Regions from separate parts of the Pseudomonas tritici genome, predicted to be linked through region 2. Evidence: riboswitches for the same ligand, from Rfam matches in the RefSeq annotation. Region 2 holds a riboswitch; each other region holds the start of a gene.
The links. A riboswitch is a leader RNA that binds a small molecule or an ion and turns the genes downstream of it on or off. The one in region 2 is predicted to bind cobalamin.
Positions count from the first base shown of each region.

Region 1: linked by a shared signal. The riboswitch ahead of cobO (cob(I)yrinic acid a,c-diamide adenosyltransferase) and the one ahead of HU722_RS19570 (ABC transporter substrate-binding protein) in region 2 are both predicted to bind cobalamin.
Region 3: linked by a shared signal. The riboswitch ahead of HU722_RS13195 (CbtB domain-containing protein) and the one ahead of HU722_RS19570 (ABC transporter substrate-binding protein) in region 2 are both predicted to bind cobalamin.

Region 1 covers NZ_CP077084.1:4,662,997-4,666,267, forward strand. The annotation lists gene HU722_RS21115 (cobyrinic acid a,c-diamide synthase CobB) at 1-724, opposite strand, end outside; gene cobO (cob(I)yrinic acid a,c-diamide adenosyltransferase) at 721-1,332, opposite strand; cobalamin riboswitch at 1,412-1,670, opposite strand; gene HU722_RS21125 (PQQ-dependent sugar dehydrogenase) at 1,770-3,083, shown strand; gene HU722_RS21130 (C40 family peptidase) at 3,159-3,271, opposite strand, start outside.
Region 2 covers NZ_CP077084.1:4,322,140-4,325,410, reverse strand. The annotation lists gene HU722_RS19575 (FecCD family ABC transporter permease) at 1-757, opposite strand, end outside; gene HU722_RS19570 (ABC transporter substrate-binding protein) at 754-1,764, opposite strand; cobalamin riboswitch at 1,881-2,075, opposite strand; gene HU722_RS19565 (hypothetical protein) at 2,194-2,637, shown strand; gene HU722_RS19560 (DNA/RNA non-specific endonuclease) at 2,979-3,271, opposite strand, start outside.
Region 3 covers NZ_CP077084.1:2,960,260-2,963,530, reverse strand. The annotation lists gene HU722_RS13200 (M10 family metallopeptidase C-terminal domain-containing protein) at 1-1,109, opposite strand, end outside; cobalamin riboswitch at 1,495-1,708, shown strand; gene HU722_RS13195 (CbtB domain-containing protein) at 1,805-1,993, shown strand; gene HU722_RS13190 (CbtA family protein) at 2,005-2,709, shown strand; gene HU722_RS13185 (cobalamin biosynthesis protein) at 2,706-3,098, shown strand; gene cobM (precorrin-4 C(11)-methyltransferase) at 3,169-3,271, shown strand, end outside.

The DNA.
Region 1 (3,271 bases), 340 kb from region 2:
CAATACGCACACCCTTGAGCAGTGGCTCGGCCTCGATCACTTCCGGTGCAGCAAAGGTCACCGGCGGCGGCAAGGCCACTTCGCAACTGCTGCCCAAGGCTTGGGCGGCGGCGTCAAGGCGCACATCAAGGTCATTCAGTTCGCTGGCTTGCACCAGGCCCAGGTGACGGCTAGGCAGCTCTATACCGGTCTCGCGGGACAACGCGCCGTACCAGCGCAGGCCTTCGGTGAGGCTGCCTTCCAGCAATTGCGCATGACGCAGCGTGCCAACGCGGTTGGCCAGCACCCCGGCGAACGGCAAGTCCGGCTGATAACGCGCCAGGCCCAGGGCCAAGGCGCCAAAGGTCTGGGCCATGGCCGTGCCGTCAATAACGCCCAGTACCGGCACGCCGAAGTGTCGCGCCAGGTCGGCGCTGGAAGGGGTGCCGTCAAATAAGCCCATCACGCCTTCGATCAGGATCAAGTCGGCCTCGCCCGCTGCTTCCCACAGCAGGCGGCGACTTTCCTGCTCGCCCACCATCCACATGTCCAATTGATACACCGGCGCACCGCTGGCGCGCTCGTGGATCATCGGGTCGAGGAAATCCGGGCCGCATTTGAACACGCGCACCTTGCGACCCAGGTTGCGGTGCAATCGGGCCAGCGCGGCGGTGACGGTGGTTTTGCCCTGGCCGGACGCCGGTGCGGCGATCAATACGGCCGGGCAATGACGGGGCTGATTCAAAGTTCGACGCCCTTCTGTGCCTTGATACCGGCCTGGAACGCGTGCTTGAGCATGCCCATTTCGGTGACGGTGTCACCCATTTCGATCAACTCAGGCTTGGCGCCACGGCCGGTGACCACCACGTGCTGCATCGGCGGGCGGGCCTGCAAGTCACTGAGCACCTGGTCCAGTTCGAGGTAGCCGTGCTTGAGGGCGATGTTCAGCTCATCCAGCACGACCATGCCGATGCTCGGGTCTTGCAGCAGTTCGCGGGACACCGCCCAGGCGGCTTCGGCCGCGGCGATGTCACGTTGGCGATCCTGGGTTTCCCAGGTGAAGCCTTCGCCCATGACGTGGAAACGTACTTGCTCGGGGAATCGGCGGAAGAACAACTCTTCACCGGTGCTGTGACGCCCCTTGATGAACTGCACCACGCCGCACTGCATGCCGTGGCCCATGGCCCGGGCCAGCATGCCGAACGCGGAGCTGCTCTTGCCTTTGCCGTTGCCGGTGAGCACCAGCAGCAAGCCGCACTCGTTGGGGGAATTGGCAATGCGTTCGTCGATCACGGCTTTTTTGCGCAGCATGCGCGCCAGGTGGCGTTCGTCGCGGTCGGGGGAATCGGTCATGACAGCTCTCCGTTGGGGCTGGACAAAAACGGCGGGCAGGAAAAAAGAAAAACAGACAGCCAAGCATCGCCCACCGTGATGCTGTTGGATGTAACAGGCCGGTCTCCGGGCTCATGAGTGGCGCCGTTGCCCTCGTATAGAGAGCGCGCAGGCCAACGCTACGCCTTCCCATATCGCTGGCGATACAGTGGCAAAAGGCAGCGTCTTGACTCATTTACCGTTGCGGGGGCAGCGCCGGAATCGCGGCAGCACTGTGTACAAGTGCGCTCACTCACCGGCTTCCCTGTTTCACTCGGTCGACCCATTGGTCACAGAGCACCTGGAACAAGCCGCGAAGGTTAGTGGGTTGGGGGTGGAGCGTCAATGAAAGCTGACCTTGCACTTGAACCATCGCACCGCCGACCTCCTCTACCCTTACAGGTATTAAGGAGAACACCATGCATAAAACAAGACTTGCCCTACTCATCCTGGTCGCCGGCACCCTCGCCGCCTGCGGTGAAAGCTCCACCCTCCAGGTCTCCGACGGTACCGGGCCTTCGCCCAAGTTGCCGGAACCGAACAAAACCCTGATCCCCACCGTCAATATCGCCCCCGCCATCGGTTGGCCCGAGGGCGTGAAGCCAACGGCCGCCGCCGGTACCCAGGTTGCGGCGTTTGCCGAAGGCCTGGACCATCCGCGCTGGCTGTATGTGCTACCAAATGGCGATGTGCTGGTAGCGGAAACCAACGCGCCGCCCAAGCCGGATGACTCCAAGGGCGTTCGTGGCTGGGTCATGGAGAAAGTCATGGGCCGCGCTGGCGCCGGGGTGCCGAGCCCGAATCGCATCACGCTACTGCGTGACGCCGACCACGACGGCGTCGCAGAGACGCGCACGGTATTCCTGGAGAATCTCAATTCGCCGTTTGGCATGACACTGGTCGGCAACGACCTGTACGTCGCTGACTCGGACAAGCTGCTGCGTTTCCCCTATCAACCGGGTGACACTGCGATCAAGCAAGCCGGCACCAACGTCGTCGACCTGCCGGGCGGGCCTCTGAACCACCACTGGACGAAAAACGTGGTGGCCAGCAAGGACGGCACCAAGCTGTACGTGAGCGTGGGTTCCAATAGCAACGTCGGTGAAAACGGCCTGCAAGCGGAAGAAGGCCGGGCGGCGATCTGGGAAGTCGATCGCGCCAGCGGCGAGCACCGCATCTTCGCCTCCGGCCTGCGCAACCCGAACGGTATGGCGTGGGAGCCGCAGAGCGGTAAGTTGTGGACGGCAGTCAACGAGCGTGACGAAATCGGCAGCGACCTGGTGCCGGACTACATCACCTCGGTCAAGGATGGCGGCTTCTATGGCTGGCCGTTCAGCTACTACGGGCAGCATGTGGATGTGCGGGTCAATCCGCAGAATTTGGACTTGGTGGCCAAGGCGATCGCGCCGGATTACGCGGTAGGCCCGCACACCGCATCCCTGGGGCTGACGTTTGCCGAGGGCAGCAAACTCCCTGCGCAGTTCAGTAACGGCGCGTTTATCGGCCAGCATGGTTCGTGGAATCGCAAGCCGCACAGTGGCTACAAGGTGATCTTCGTGCCGTTCGAGGGTGGGCAGCCTAAAGGGCCGCCGGTGGACGTGCTGACGGGGTTCCTCGATAAGGACGAGAAAGCCATGGGCCGCCCGGTGGGCGTGGTGATTGACCAGCAGGGGGATTTGCTGGTGGCCGATGATGTGGGGAATAAGGTATGGCGGGTGTCGGCCGCTAGATAGCGGAGCAGCAAGCCTCACGCTTGAAGCTGCAAGCAGGCATTGCGCCTTTTTGCAGCTGACAGCTCGTAGCTGCCGCTAGGGATTACGCGCCAGATTCGCCGGCAACACACGCTTGGCACTCAGGTACGCATTCTGCCAATACGCCTTGGACAAGGTATCCAGCTTCACCGTACCGCCCGTTTGCGGCG
Region 2 (3,271 bases):
TCACCAGTGCCGCGCAGCCCACCAACACAAACTGCACGCGGCGCACGGGGATACCGAGGGACGCCGCCGAGTCACTGCCAAAGGTGAACGCATCCAGCGCCCGACGATGCCACAGGCACACCGCCAAGCCCACGACCGCCATCGGCACCGCCAACCACACCGATGGCCAGCGCACGCCGCTGAGGTTGCCCAACAGCCAGAACATGATGCCGCGCGCCTGTTCGGAGCTGGCCGACTTGGTGATCAGGAACGCGGTAAGCGCATTGAACAGCTGCGATCCGGCAATGCCGGCGAGGATGATCTGGCCGGTGCCGCTCGACGAACCGCTGGCGCGCGCCAGCAGAATCACCAGGGCAAACGCCGCCACCGCGCCGACAAACGCACCCGCCGACAACGAAATCAGCCCGCCGCCCACGCCCATCAGCGCCACCAGCACCGCGCCAGTCGAGGCGCCGGCGCTGATGCCCAGCAGGTACGGATCGGCCAATGGGTTGCGCAATAACGACTGCAGGATCACCCCGCACGTCGCCAGCCCCGCACCGCACGCGGCGGCTACCAGGGCACGCGTGAGGCGGTAGTTCCACACCACGCCCTCATCGATCGGGTCCAGCACATAGCCGGCCGCCCACAGTTTGTTGGCGAGTACCTGGAGCACGACCTGCGGCGAGATGGCGGTTTCACCGATGGCCACGCCGGCGAGCAGGGCGATCAGTAGCAAGGCCAGGGCAACTAGGGTCCGGATCAGGCTGGCAGTCATTTGTGCAGGTCGTAGCCGTCGATGGCGGCCGCCAGTTGTTCAAGGCCGTCGAACGTACGAATGCTGGCCTGCAGCGCCATGGCGTCGAGGATGATGATGCGGTTGTTTTTCACCGCGTCCATGTTGCGCGTGACCGGGTCGCTGCGCAAAAAGGCCAGTTTCTTTTCATGGTCGTCAGCCGGGTAACGGCGCCGGTCCATGCGTGCGATGATCAAAAAGGTCGGGTTGGCCTTGGCGATGGTTTCCCAGCCGACGGCGGGCCACTCTTCATCGGACTGCACCACGTTGGAAAGGCCGAGGGTTTGCAGCATGAACTCGGGAATGCCTTTGTGGCCGGCCACGTACGGGTCGCTGGCCATCTCGGAACTGGAGAACCACACCAACGCGCTGGCGTGCTTGAGGCCTTTGCTTTGCACAGTGGCGACCGACTTGGCCAGGCGCGCCTTGAGTTCGTCGTTCAATTGTTCGCCGCGGTCCTGTACGTCGAAAATCTGCGCCAGTTGGCTGATGCTTTTATAGATCGTCGCGATGCGGAAAGGCTCCAGCCGCGTGCCATCTGCGCCCACCAGGTTGTCTTTGCCTTCGCAGTCGGAGGGCAGCAGGTAGGTAGGGATCTTCAGCTCATGGAATTGCTCGCGGGTGCCGACCACGCCTTGTGGCCCGACCACCCATTCCAGCTCGGCGGCTACCAGTTGCGGGCGCTTGGCGATCACCGCTTCGAAGCTCGGCTCGTTGTTGGCCAGGCGCTCGATGCTGTCGTTCTGCGCCTTGAACTGCGGCAATACGCTGTTGAACCACAACGAAGTGCCCACCACCTTATCGCCCACGCCCAGCGCGTAAAGCATCTCGGTAGCCGCCTGGCCAATCGTCACGCTGCGCGCGGGAGCCTGCTGGAAGGTCAGGCGGCTGCCGCAGTTTTCCACGGTCAGTGGGTAGTGGGTGGGCGCGGCTTGGGCCAGGGCACAGAAGCTGACGCCGGCGAGCAGGGCGGTGACGCGTGGCAGCATGGGGCAATCTCCGAGTGAACCGTACGTGGAACTGGGGAGGTACGGTTCGGAAACACACCCTTGGGCACTGTGGTGGAGACAGGCAAGCGTGTCCTTCCCGGACACCCCGCCGGTTAGTGATTGAGCTTAAGCCGGCAGGTCTCCTGACTGATGCGTCGTCGCCACGCTCCAGCCTTCCCGGACGTGATCCAGTGGCATTAAGGAGCAGGCTCAGCACCTACAGTTGCGGGGGCAGTTCCGATTGGCGCGGGTGTAGCGCGCTTCGGATTCCCTATTAGTCCCGTTTGGGAACCGGCGCGGTATGGTAGTCGATCAGGCACCTTAGCGGGAGCTCCAAATACTCGAGGCGTGAACACGGTGGTAGCTCTCGCGGAGTTCGTCATCCTATGATGCGCATCCCATGGATAGTCTTCACACAAGGAAAGCACAGTGAAATCATTAATCGTCCTCGCCCTTATCGCCACGCTCGCCGGTTGCGCCACGCAGGGCAAATCTGAAAAGCAGATTCTTGACGAGGCCGCCACCGCGTACGTCAAGTCGATGCCCGCCGGCTCGGACAAGCTCCGTTTGCACACGATGAGCATCCCCAAAACCGGTTTGTTTGGCGATACGCTGGCGATTGCCATGGCCAGTGATCAGAACGCCGCCCACCTCAGGGGCGAATTGCTGAATGCAAAACGCATGGGCGATGTGTTCTTTTTGATTATCGGCGCCGGCAGCCCAGTTGACGTTGCTGTGATCAGCAAAGCGGTCGAAGGGCAGGATTTGAACGGGATGCAGATTTACTACTCGGGCACCGATGCACAAAGAGACACAGTGCGTGCGGCCGTTGAAAAGACCCAGGCGCAATTTCATTACATCAATGCGCAATGACTACTCGCACTTAGAGCCGTCTGGGCAAACTGGCGCTGTTGTTCCGCGTCTAGGCCGATGTTGGACGGAGTCGGCCAATCACCGCAGATCAAAATGTGGGTGTTGGCTTGTCGAACCGCTGCGATAGCCAGAAGTATCTACACATCTTGAGCGAGCGCTCTGCGTAGCAGCTGTCGAGCCCTGGCGAGGCTGCGTCAGCGGTGTGTCAGACAGACCGCAAACGCAGCCTCGCCAGGGCTCGACAGCTGCTACGCACTTTCACATTGAAAATATGTAGATACCTGTGCCGCCGTCTTCGCAGGCAAGCCAGCTCCCACACTTGATGTACGTCGTCCGTTCGGTCAGAGACGAATGTCTTCCGGACCTTGTATCAGCGCTTCAATCCGCGTGCCGGTGGCGCGTTCTTCGTTGCTGAAGCCGTCGTAGTCGGCGAGGTTGGCAAAACGGAGGCCGGTCAGCCGTTCTATCTGGACCACACTGCGTTGGTAGGTCCTGAGCTGGCCAAACACCAGCTCGAGCTGGCCCAATTCGCGGTTCTGGTCAATCATGTAGGCACTCGCGCGAGGCTTGCCGTCGTCACCGAGGTAGGCGACGACTTTCCAGAAGGCCTTGGGGATTTTAACGCCCCGGTACA
Region 3 (3,271 bases), 1.4 Mb from region 2:
GTGGAGTCGCTGACGTTGTCGTAGACAAAGGTATCTGCCCCCCCTCCCCCCCTGAGCCAATCAGCGCCCGCTCCCCCCTTGAGCATGTTGTCTGCATGATTACCGATGATCACATCATGGCCAGAACCGCCGATTGCGTTCTCCAGCGTAACGCCTTTGGCGATAGAAACATTCCCCCGCAAGCCTCCAACATCGGAATAGGATTCAGGGTTGAGGTTGATAGTCTGGTTTTGGCGATACTTGGAACAATCCAACGTATCGTTACCGCCACCGTCCCACACGCAGAAGAGTGCCGTATCATTGGGATTATTGAGTTGATAATAGTCTCGACCCGAATTGGAGTTAAAACCGTAAGTGGTGTCTGAATTGCGCGTCCTGTAATTGGCACCATACAAACGCTGGGCAGCAGCAATATCACCCATCAATGGAGCAGCAGAGTAATTTTCTTTATGGTTCTGACCACCTTCGTGAGCGTCGAAGTAGCTCATGACAGTATGACCACGAGTATCCTGCGCATAAACGGCACTGCGAGCGTAACTGGGAGAGGTAGAATTAGAAGCGTCATAGTCTGCGGGGTGCGCAAGACCCAACGTATGGCCTATTTCATGGGTTAGTGTATATCGGCCATGATTATGAAGTGCAGGAGAAGTATTGGTGCCATAGTGGGGATTGATGAACACTTTACCGTCTTGGCCTGGGTACTGGCCAAAAGCAACCGCGGGGCCCTCGTTGTTGGAAAAAGCCAAGCGTCCTTCGCCACGGCCGGTACGTTCTTCGAACGACACATTCGCCACATCGGCCCAAGATTGCATGGACAGTCTGGCTTGGTTTTTCTGTGTGGTATTGAACTCTCTATCCCCTCTCGTCAATTTGTTGAATGAAAAGGAGATTGCCGTGACACCATCACCGTTTCTGTCAGCCCATTTCACATTTTCTCGAGTGAGCTGCTGAGCAACTTGATCCACGGTAAAGATCGGTTTGGCAAAGTTCCGCCTTATATGCGGGTCGGCGCTGCGCAACGTGGGATCTGAGGAACCGGCTCGCTGAAGGCCGGCGGACGGATTATAGGAAGGCTGCTGGCTATTAGTTATTTTCAAAATCACCACCATATTTAATTATTCGACGGAGATAAACCTCGATCACAAGCACAATTTGGAAAAAATCACTCAACCCGTTCCTGAATAACCCGGCAATCTTTAAAATCTGGAAATACAATAACTGGCAACGATAACAATTTAACATTACTCCACGGCATCTGGCCGCCCCAATGGCCGACTGAAAAAAAAGCAAAATTCAACTTAAACTCAAATATCTACACAATATATTTTTAGATTTCAGCAACAGGATGAACAACAGGCGAAACTTATGAAACACATGGGAGGATAAGCCCCTGCATCAGCCCGCCAATAGAAACTCCGGCGTCAGACATTTTCACCTCTCGTGCCATCAAGGCGGCGCAGTCCTCATTTGACGGGAGCGTTCTCTCCATGCTCTCCTACACATCTTGTTTCGGGTGCCCTTCACAGGGTGAAACGGGAAACCGGTGCGCCATAGATCTATGGCAAGTCCGGTGCTGCCCCCGCAACGGTAAGCGAGCGAAGCGTCAAATCCACTGTGCTGTGCATGGGAAGGAGATGCTTATCAGGCTGGGCTCTTTCAAGAGCCGCCCCTCGCAAGCCCGGAGACCGGCCCGAAAAATCAGATAACAAACCCGCGGTGGGCGGGCGCTGTTCAGAACCCTGCGTGCCTGGCTCGCGGGGTTTTCATGCGCTCGTTTCACCCTGACACCTGAAAGGGACGCGCCATGTCGATCATCAGCAGCACTTCGCACTCCGCCAGCAGCACCTCCACCTTGAGCCAACGCCTGACCGCCGCAATCGGCGCGTCGATCCTGGGCGCGTGCCTGGTGTATTTCGCCGGTTTCTCGCACATCGAGGCGGTGCATAACGCTGCCCACGATACCCGCCACAGCGCCGCGTTCCCGTGCCACTGAGACCTGCCGACATGATCAAGCGTATTGCGCAAACTGCAGGTTTCACCGGTCTTCTGGCTGCCCTGCTGCTGACCCTGCTGCAAAGCTTCTGGGTCGCCCCATTAATTCTGCAGGCGGAAACCTTTGAAAAGGCCCCGGCCGCGACTGAAGTGGTGCATGAGCACGCAGCCGGTAATGCCGCGCACACCCACGACGCCGAAGCCTGGGAACCGGAAGACGGCTGGCAGCGCGTATTGTCTACCACCGGCGGTAATCTGGTGGTGGCTGTCGGTTTCGCGCTGATGCTCGCCGGCCTCTATACCCTGCGCGCACCCACCCGCACTGCCCAGGGCCTGCTTTGGGGTTTGGCCGGCTACGCGACCTTCGTGTTGGCGCCGACAATGGGCCTACCGCCTGAGCTGCCAGGCACTGCTGCCGCTGATCTCGCACAACGGCAGATCTGGTGGGTGGGCACCGCCGCCTCCACCGCTGCGGGCATAGCGCTGATCGTGTTCGGCCGCAATTGGCTGCTCAAAGCGCTGGGCGTAGCGATTCTGGTCGTGCCACACGTGATCGGCGCGCCGCAGCCGGAAGTGCATTCGATGCTAGCCCCCGAAGCCTTGGAAGCGCAGTTCAAGATTGCTTCGCAGTTGACCAATGTCGCCTTCTGGCTGGCGCTGGGCCTGATCAGCGCCTGGCTGTTCCGCCGCAATCGTGATGATCAATACTCAGCATGATTTTAGTGGTCGGCCTGGGGTGCCAGCGGGGTTGTGACGTTCACACCCTGCGGGCCCTGCTCGACAGCGCCCTCGCCGAGGGCGGTATCGAGCTTCAACGGATCACCGCGCTGGCCAGTATCGACCGCAAGCGCGATGAACCTGGCCTTCAAGCCCTGGCCGATCTGTTGAACTTGCCATTCCAGTGTTTCGATGCTGATCAGTTGGCGGGTTATGCAGAACAGCTGAGCCACAAATCCGCGATCGCGTTTGCCCATACGGGCTGCTACGGCATTGCCGAAAGCGCCGCCCTGGCCCTGGCTGAATACCTCGCCAACGCCCCTGCTCGCCTGTTGATTAGCCGCAAGCAAACCGCCCAGGCCACCTTCGCATTGGCTTGCGCCGGCTGAAAACCTGATAATCGCCCGTTCCGATCATGAGCGTTGTTCATGCTCGTGCGTTTTTCCATAGGATATTCCCATGACCGTCTACTTCATCGGCGCAGGCCCCGGCGACCCGGAATTGATCACCGTCAAAGGCCAGCGGCTGATCCGCAGTTGCCCGGTGATCATCTATGCCGGCT